DNA from 2 places in the Piscinibacter sp. HJYY11 genome. Region 1 is predicted to be linked to the other one. Evidence: riboswitches for the same ligand, from Rfam matches in the RefSeq annotation. Region 1 holds a riboswitch; the other holds the start of a gene.
The links. A riboswitch is a leader RNA that binds a small molecule or an ion and turns the genes downstream of it on or off. The one in region 1 is predicted to bind thiamine pyrophosphate.
Positions count from the first base shown of each region.

Region 2: linked by a shared signal. The riboswitch ahead of JI745_RS25075 (TonB-dependent siderophore receptor) and the one ahead of thiC (phosphomethylpyrimidine synthase ThiC) in region 1 are both predicted to bind thiamine pyrophosphate.

Region 1 is NZ_JAERQZ010000001.1:4,366,374-4,370,827, forward strand. Features, by position in the region: gene JI745_RS20460 (FAD-dependent oxidoreductase) at 1-346, opposite strand, end outside; gene thiC (phosphomethylpyrimidine synthase ThiC) at 343-2,226, opposite strand; TPP riboswitch at 2,335-2,450, opposite strand; gene JI745_RS20470 (hypothetical protein) at 2,486-2,746, opposite strand; gene JI745_RS20475 (hypothetical protein) at 2,789-2,944, opposite strand; gene JI745_RS20480 (hypothetical protein) at 2,950-3,366, opposite strand; gene JI745_RS20485 (5'-methylthioadenosine/adenosylhomocysteine nucleosidase) at 3,480-4,205, shown strand; gene JI745_RS20490 (carboxymuconolactone decarboxylase family protein) at 4,348-4,454, shown strand, end outside.
Region 2 is NZ_JAERQZ010000002.1:289,815-294,268, forward strand. Features, by position in the region: gene JI745_RS25075 (TonB-dependent siderophore receptor) at 1-1,749, opposite strand, end outside; TPP riboswitch at 1,785-1,891, opposite strand; gene JI745_RS25080 (NAD(P)/FAD-dependent oxidoreductase) at 1,920-2,969, opposite strand; gene fdxA (ferredoxin FdxA) at 2,980-3,303, opposite strand; gene cobA (uroporphyrinogen-III C-methyltransferase) at 3,333-4,100, opposite strand; gene JI745_RS25095 (sulfate adenylyltransferase subunit 1) at 4,102-4,454, opposite strand, start outside.

The DNA of each region.
Region 1 (4,454 bases):
CCATGTCGGCGTTGTGCGCGACGAGCAGGCTGCCCTGCACGCGCAGCAGGGTCTGCGGGGCGTCCGGCGCGAGGGCCGAGGCCACGTCGCGCCACAGCACGATGGAGCGCCAGCCGAGCGCGGCCAACTCGGGTTCGGCATGGTCGAGCTCGGCCAGCGGGCTCAGCAGCCCGGCGGCGGTGTAGCCGGCAGCCACCGCTTGCGGGAGCGTCGCGCCCAAAGGGGGCGCATCCGGGCCGGGAGCGGGGTCGACAACCTGCACCGCGTGGCCCTGGCGAGAGAGCTTCCAGGCGAGCAGGCGGCCGAGCACGCCCGCGCCGGCGATGGCGATGCGCATGGAGCTCATACCGGGTGCACCGGGATGTAGATCTCGCCGCCCCGGGCCTTGAACTCGGCCGACTTCTCGGCGAGGCCCTGCGTGAGCGCGGCACCTTCATCGAGGCCCCGCGCGGCGGCGTAGTCGCGCACGTCCTGAGTGATCTTCATCGAGCAGAACTTCGGCCCGCACATCGAGCAGAAGTGCGCGTGCTTCGACGAGTCCTTCGGCAGCGTCTCGTCGTGGTACTCGCGCGCCGTGTCCGGGTCGAGGCCGAGGGCGAACTGGTCGTTCCAGCGGAACTCGAAGCGGGCCTTGCTCATCGCGTCGTCGCGCGCACGCGCCCCCGGGTGGCCCTTGGCTACATCGGCCGCGTGCGCGGCGATCTTGTAGGCCATCAGACCCTGCTTCACGTCGTCGCGGTCGGGCAGGCCCAGGTGTTCCTTCGGCGTCACGTAGCAGAGCATCGAGGTGCCCATCCAGCCGATCATCGCGGCGCCGATGGCACTCGCGATGTGGTCGTAGCCGGGCGCGATGTCGATGGTGAGCGGGCCCAGCGTGTAGAAGGGCGCCTCGTGGCAGTGCTTGAGCTGCTCGTCCATGTTGGCCTGGATCAGGTGCATCGGCACGTGGCCCGGGCCTTCGATCATGGTCTGCACGTCGTGCTGCCACGCGATCTGCGTCAGCTCGCCGAGGGTGCGCAGCTCGGCGAACTGGGCCTCGTCGTTCGCATCGGCGCCACTGCCGGGGCGCAGGCCGTCGCCGAGCGAGAAGCTCACGTCGTAGGCCTTCATGATCTCGCAGATTTCCTCGAAGTGCGTGTAGAGGAAGTTCTCCTGGTGATGCGTGATGCACCACTTGGCGAGGATGGAGCCGCCGCGCGAGACGATGCCGGTGCGGCGCTTCGTCGTGAGGTGGATGAAGGGCAGGCGCAGGCCGGCGTGGATGGTGAAGTAGTCGACGCCCTGCTCGGCCTGCTCGATCAGCGTGTCGCGGAAGATGGCCCACGAGAGCTCCTCGGCCACGCCGCCCACCTTCTCGAGTGCCTGGTACAGCGGCACGGTGCCGATGGGCACCGGCGAGTTGCGCAGGATCCAGTCGCGCGTGGTGTGGATGTGGCGGCCGGTGGAGAGGTCCATCACCGTGTCGGCGCCCCAGCGGGTCGACCACACGAGTTTTTCCACTTCCTCTTCGATGCTCGAGGTGACGGCCGAGTTGCCGATGTTGGCGTTGACCTTGACCCTGAAATGTCGGCCGAGGATGGTCGGCTCGAGCTCCGGGTGGTTGATGTTGGCGGGGATGATGGCGCGGCCGCGCGCCACCTCGTCGCGCACGAACTCGGGCGTGATCTCGGCGGGCATGCGCGTGCCGAGGGCATTGCCCGCGAGGCGCTGTTCGCGCGCTGCATCGCCCAGGTACTCGCGCGTCCACTCGCGCCGGTCGTTCTCGCGGATGGCGACGAACTCCATCTCCGGCGTGATGATCCCGCGGCGCGCGTAGTGCATCTGCGTGACGTTGGCGCCGCTCTTCGCGCGGCGCGGCGTGCGCTGCAACGCAGCGGCTTCGGCCTGCAATCGGGCGAGCTGTGTGTCGGCGCTCTCATGGCGCAGGCCGTCGTCGCGGGCGGAGTAGGTGCGGCCGTGGTACGGCTCGGTGTCGCCGCGCGCTTCAATCCATGCGGCGCGTGGCGTGGGCAGCCCCTTTCTCACGTCGAAGGCGACGGTGGGGTCGGTGCAGGGGCCGGAGGTGTCGTCCACGATCACGCGCTCGCCGTTGCTGAGGCTGATCTCGCGCATGGGCACGCGCACGCCGGTGAGCGGGCCTTCGAGGTGGACCTTGCGCGAAGACGCGAAGGGCTCGCGGGCCAGCGCCAGGCGCTCGTGAAAGTCGGCGGGGGAAGGGGTGGTCATCGCGGTCTCCAGTGGCAGCAACAGGGGTGTCGTCTGCTCCGGAGAAGTCCGCGGGCGGTGGGGTGCGACGGGGGCAGGGCCTGGTGTTCGCCTGCCGGGCCCATCGCGGGCCGCTCGTTGCGCTCTTCTTACGCCGGTATGAACCGGATCAAGTTCTCGGGTTCGGTGACATCACCATCTCAGCGCCTCGAGCCTTGCGGCCCGGCACACCCCGGAGCGGGGCGGATTGTGGGCGCATGGCACGGCATGCGTCAACCATTCACTTGGTCGACTGAGGGCCAGCGCCGCGGTGGGCCTTGTTGTAGTCGTACACATGGCCGTCGGGCAGCCGGCCGCCTTCGACCGAATTGACGCCGCCCTGGCCCACGCTGTCGGGCAGCTCGGTGGAGATGCTCACGTGGCGCTTGCCCTCACGGCGGCGCGCTTCGCTGAACTTGAGCGCGCCCAGCAGGTCGTTGGCCGCAAATTCCTGGTGGGCCGGCCCCGCGCCGGGCTCGAGCCAGAAGACGACGATGCTCATCGTGGGCACTCCAGAGCCGCTGCGTGCGGCCATGGCGCATTGTCACTGGATCGTTTTCGGCGGGTCGATCACGGGCGACTGCTGGCCGGGCACCGGCGGGTCGACCACCGGTGGGTCGACCAAGGGAGGCGGTGGTGGGGGCGGGGGTGCCACCGGTGGGTCCGGCGGCACGTCATGCGCTCGATGCGGCGTGCGCATGGCGCTCACAGGTCGGGATTGCGGAAGACCGCGTGCAGGCTCGGCGGCAACTCGCCATCGCTCTGGCTTGCCAGCAGCAGCGCCTGCTCCCACAAGGCTTGCGCCATGAGGTAGGGGTCGACGGTGCGGGCCCAGTCTTCTTCCCACAGGCTCGTGGCCAGGGCCGCGGTGTCTTGCGCGCCGAGCTCGGGGTCGAGCCCGCGGATGGCGGCGGCGCAGGCCTCGATCCACGCTTCACGGCGGCCGGGCATGCGCAGGCGGCCCTGGGCGCGCGCCTGGGCGCATTCTTCCGGCTCGCGGTGGCGCTGGTAGTACCAGAAGGTCTCGGCGATCTCGGGCAACAGCCCGGTCTGAACCGTGGGCTCGAGCACCATCAGGCGCATCGCGAAACGCTGGATCCAGAGCGACTTTTCATGGGTCATGAGGGGCTCCTGAAGTTGAACCCATGCTCCGCGCCGGTCGCGGCAGCGTTAAGCGGTTGACGGCTTGTTCGTGCGCAGGCGATCTCCGACACGCGTGTCAGACAATCGGGCACATGAAACGGATCGCCATCGTGGGGGCCATGCACGAGGAACTGCGCGCCCTGCTCGACGCCATGCCCGACGAGCGGCCGGTGCTGCGCGCGGGCCGCGAGTTCTGGGTGGGCCACCTCGCAGGCCAAGAGGTCGTGGTGGTGCTGTCGCGCATCGGCAAGGTGGCGGCGGCGACGACGGCCGCGCTGCTCTTGAGCGAGTTCGACGTGTCGCGCATCGTCTTCACCGGCACGGCCGGGGGCCTCGCACCGGGGGTGAACGTGGGTGACGTGGTGGTGGCCGATGCGCTGCTGCAGCACGACATGGATGCCTCGCCGCTCTTTCCGCGCCACGAGGTGCCGCTCTATGGCCGGGCCCGCTTTGCGACCGATGCCACGATGTCGGCCGGGCTCGCCCAGGCCTCGCGCACGATGCTCGCCGACCTGGGCGCGCCGCAGGCCCGCGTGCACTGCGGGCTCGTCGTGAGCGGCGACCGCTTCGTCTCCGAGCGCGCCGAGAACGACGCCCTCTGCGCGCGCCTGCCCGACGCGCTGGCCGTCGAAATGGAAGGCGCCGCGCTCGCGCAGGTGTGCCACGATTTCGGCGTGCCGTTTGCCGTGGTGCGCACCGTGTCGGACCGGGCCGACGATCACGCGCACGTGGACTTCAACCGCTTCGTGGCCGAGGTGGCGAGCCGCTACACGCTCGGCCTCGTGCAGCACTATCTCGACAAGCTGCCAGCGCCTTGACCGGCTCGTGTGATGAGCCAGCGAGGGTGCACCATGCGGCGCTTCTCCCACGGCGCAGCAGCCATGCTGGAAGCGCGGGCTGTGCCGGCCTGCCACCCGCGAAGATGACAATGCGCCGATCTCATCGCAAAGGAACAACAAGATGACCGCTTTCGTGCCCCCGACTCCCGGCGAACAGCGTCGCCGCCAGGTGATGGGCGATGCCTTCGTCGACCGGGCCTTGAACAACGCCAGTGCGTTCACGGAGCC
Region 2 (4,454 bases), on a different contig from region 1:
CAACTGCAGGCTGCCGCCGAAGGCCCAGGGGCCGTCGCGCCAAGCGGCATTGGCTTCGAGGCCGCGATGGCGCGCCTGACCGTCAGGGACGCGAGTGCAACTGCCGGCGGCATTGCATGCGCCAACGTTGCCCCACTGAGGGCGCACCACCTGGAACAGGGCGGCGCCCCATTGAGCATTCGGCGTGCCGACCTTCAAGCCGGCTTCCAATTGGCGACTGGTGGACAACAAGGCCACACCGCGGTTGGTAAAGCGATCTCGATTCGTCACGACTTCGCTTTCGATGCCCCGCCCCCAGCTTGTGTACACGAGTTGCTGGGGCGCGAAGGTGTAGCTGAGGGCAATGGAGGGCGTGATCAGGCGCTCTTCGTAGTTGGTGTCGCGTGATCCGTCCGTGCGCACACTTTGCCGATGCAGGCGGGTGTGCCGCAGGCCCAGCCAGGTGGTGAGGTGGTCGTTGAGGCGAATGGCGTCGCGAGCGAAGAGTTCGGTCGACCGTTCGTCCCGGTTGGTGTTCTCGTCGTTCAGGGTGGGGTTGGCAGGGACGACGGTGCCGCCGTCGACGGTGCCAGTGCCAACACCGTTGTAAGCCTGTCGCTCGAATCGGTGCGTCACGCGGCTTTGAAGCAGGCCAACCGAGAGAGTGTGCTTCATGCCGCCGACGTCCGTTTCACCGTGCATTGCGATCTCCAACGCATCCGAGCGGCGGCGTTCGTTCTCGCTGCGATAGTCAGCGTAGTCGAAGGTGCCATCGGGGCAGTAGCGATCTGGGTAGTAGGTCGTGGCGCTGGTGCAACCGTACGGAAAGGCCAGCCGATCGTCGGTGACGAGACGTTGCGTCAATGCATGCAACGTGCCTCGCCAGTTCGCGCCGAGGCTCTGTGTCATGCGCAGTGACGCGTTGTTGGCATCCATCACCACCGGCTGGGACCAAGGCTGGTTGTTGAGGTTGAGGCGAGGGTCCACCGGCTCCGGCACACGATCGCCCAACAAGCTGAATGCCGGCTGGCTGGGCTGCGAGCGGTGGCTGTGCTCGACTTCGAATTCGACCAGCGTGTCGGCGCCCGCGCGCCATTCGGTGGCGATCGCAGCAAGGTGGCGCTTGCCTTTGGCATCGCGCAGCTGCGGCTGCAGATCCTCGTACGCGAGGTTGAGCCGCGCGCCGAGCGCCCCTTCCGCGCCGAAGCGCTGCGTGAGGTCCGCAGCGGTGAGAATCGAGTTGCGCTCGCGCCAGCCCAGCGTTGCGCTGTAGGCCGATGCGCCGCCTGGGCGCTTTACGACGAGGTTGGCCAAGCCGCCGGGCGCGCTTGTGCCCGCTTGGATGCCCGATGTGCCTTTGAGAACCTCAAGACGCTCCTTGTTGTCGAGCGGAATCGACGTTTCAGCGTTGATGGGCAAGCCGTCGCGCCGGTAGTTGAAGCGGTTGTCGAGCGTGAAGCCGCGCACGGCGAGAAAGTCCCAATAGCCCTCGGAGTTGTAGGCATCGCTGACGCTGGCATCCGACTTGACCATGTCGGCGATGCGTTGCACACCACGGTCCTTCATCTGGGAGGCGCTGAGCACGCTCGCCTGCAGTGGCGCCTCGGACAAAGGCACGCCCCATCCCGAGACCGACACGACCGGGTCGCTGCGGCCAACCACGGTGACCGGTGGGAGGTTGGTGGATGCGGGTGCCTGCGCGTAGACGCTGAGGCACAGCATGGAAGCGGCCGCGGCAGCGGGTGTGCGGAAGAAGCGAATGGGAGCCATCGTGTGTCCGGAAGCGATGGCAGGTCGGCGGGCACCGTCTGCGGTGCTTGCTTCCCTGCGCGAGGATTACCTCAATCAGGTTCAAAGGGACTCTCTCAGTCGAACGCCATCTGCATGGCATCCAACACCCCTAGCGAGTGCTGCGCGTGTGCGCAGCGAAGGCGATTATGTCAGTCGTCGAAAGTCGGCGACTCCACGCCGAGCAGCTTGTGCAGCTTCGGGCTGGCCGTCGTGTACTGCAGCTGGATGCGCTTGTCCGGGAAGACGTAGGGCGCCGCACCAAAGGCCGCAAGCGCCGCTTCATGAAAGCCCGACAGGATGAGCTTCTTCTTGCCCGGATAGGTGTTGACGTCGCCCACCGCGAAGATGCCCGGCACGCTGGTTTCGAACTTCTCGGTGTCGACGACGAGCTGCTTGCGTTCGAGCGCCAGGCCCCAGTCGGCGATGGGTCCGAGCTTGGGGCTGAGGCCGAAGAACACCAGCAGCGCATCGAGCGGCACGACCCGCGTGACCGCGTCGCCGCCGGTGACCTTCACACCCGTGAGTCGGCCCTCGGCCTCCTCGATGCCGGTGATCTGGCCGACGATGAACTGCATCTGCATCGCATCGCACAAGGCACGCATCTTCGCCACGCTGGCCGGCGCGGCCTGGAAGCCATCGCGGCGATGCAGCAGGATCACGCTTGCGGCCTTGTCAGGCCCGTCTTGTGCGAAGTGCAGGGCCCAGTCGAGCGCCGAATCGCCGCCGCCCACAATGACAATCTGCTTGCCGGCGAACTCGGCCGGCGTCTTCACGCGATGGAAGAGTTGCGTGCCCTCGTATTTGTCGAGGCCTTCGACCTTCAGCATGCGCGGCTGGAACGAGCCCACGCCGCCGGCCACGATCACCACCTTGGCGAGGAAGCGGGTGCCGGTGCTGGTCTCGACGAGAAAGCGGCCGTCGGCCTGCTTCTCCACCGCCGCCACCTCCTGCCCGAGGTGGAAGGTCGCGCCAAAGGGCTCGATCTGCTTGAGCAGGCTGTCGACGAGCTCGCGGCCAGTGCTGCGGGGCACCGCCGGGATGTCGTAGATCGGTTTGTCGGGATAGAGCTCGATGCACTGCCCGCCGGGGTAGGCGAGCGTGTCCACCACATGGGCCTTGATCTCGAGCAGGCCCAGCTCGAACACCTGGAACAGGCCCACCGGGCCGGCGCCGACGATCAGCGCATCGGTGTCGATCATGGAGCCGAGCTTACTTCTGCAGCTCCGACAGCTTGCCCGTCTTGTCTTTCCACTCGTCGGCGTCGGGCAGCGCGGCCTTGCGCTTGGTGATGCTGGGCCAACCCTTGGCCAGATCGGCATTGATCTTGATCATGTGCTGCTGATCGGCCGGCACGTCTTCTTCCGGCAGGATCGCATTGACCGGGCATTCAGGGATGCACACGGCGCAGTCGATGCACTCGTCGGGATCGATCGCCAGGAAGTTGGGGCCTTCGCGGAAGCAGTCCACAGGGCAGACATCCACGCAGTCGGTGTATTTGCAGCGGATGCAGGCTTCGGTGACAACGTGGGTCATGGCTCTTGCGGGTAGTGAATTTGCGGAGATCAGTCGCCCGAGGGCGAAACAACGGATTTTAGGGGCTTGAGGGTTCCCACCGGCGCTGAAACCTTGCCGCCCACGCCGAGCGAGGCGGCACCTGCGCCAATCGTCACGATGGTGGGGCGGCCGGCGTGTTGGGCGCTGCCCTCGTCGAGCGAGGCGACTTCATGTTCGGTGTGGATGGCATCCGGCCAGCCCGCCCGCGAGACGACGCTGGCGGGCGTGTCGGCGGGCCAACCGGCACCGAGCAACTGGTGTGAGAGGGCCGCGAGCTGCTTGCCGGCCATGTAGTAGATCTCGGTGTCGGCGGTGCGGGTCGCATGCATGTCGCCGGTGCGGGTCATGGCGGTGGCGAGGCTCACGCTGCGGCCGTTGCCGCGCCGGGTTAGGGGGCGTTGGCTGCTCGCTGCGGCGGCGACGGCCGAGGTGACGCCGGGCACCACCTCGGTCTCGATACCGTGTGCGGCAAGTGCCACGAGTTCTTCTTCCAGGCGGCCGAAGATGCTTGGGTCACCACCCTTCAGGCGCACGACGGTTGGCACTTCTGCCGCAAAGCGCAGCAGCAGGTCGTTGATCGTGGCCTGGCCGGTGCTGTCGGCAAACCCGCGCTTGCCCACGTGGACCCAGCGGGCCTGCGGCGCGTGTTCCCGCAGGGCCGGGTCGGTGAGTGCGTCGTAGAGCACCACGTCAGCCGTGGCGAGCAGGTTCGCGCCCCGCACGGTGATCAGATCGGCGGCCCCCGGGCCCGCACCGATGAAGATCACCCGGCCCATCTCAGGCAGCGCCCTTCACGAGCAACGCACCGCTGGTGCGGTTGCTCGCCGGGTCGACGATGATGAGCGAGCCACCGACCCGGTTGGACTCGTAGGACTCCACCGGCAACGGCTGCTGTGTCTCGACGATCACGTGGCCGATCTCGTTGACGGCGAGCTGGTGCGCTTCGGTCGCTTCCAGCGAGTGGATGTCGAGGCGGCTCTCGATGCTGGCGATGCGCGCCTGCACCCAGCGGTTGCCGTGGCGCACCCAGTACTTGCGGCCGACCTGTGCGGGCTCGGTGTCCAGCCAGGCGAGCGTGGCGCTGAAGCGGTTGGTCTCGTGGACGGTCTTGGGCGTGGCGATCCAGTCGC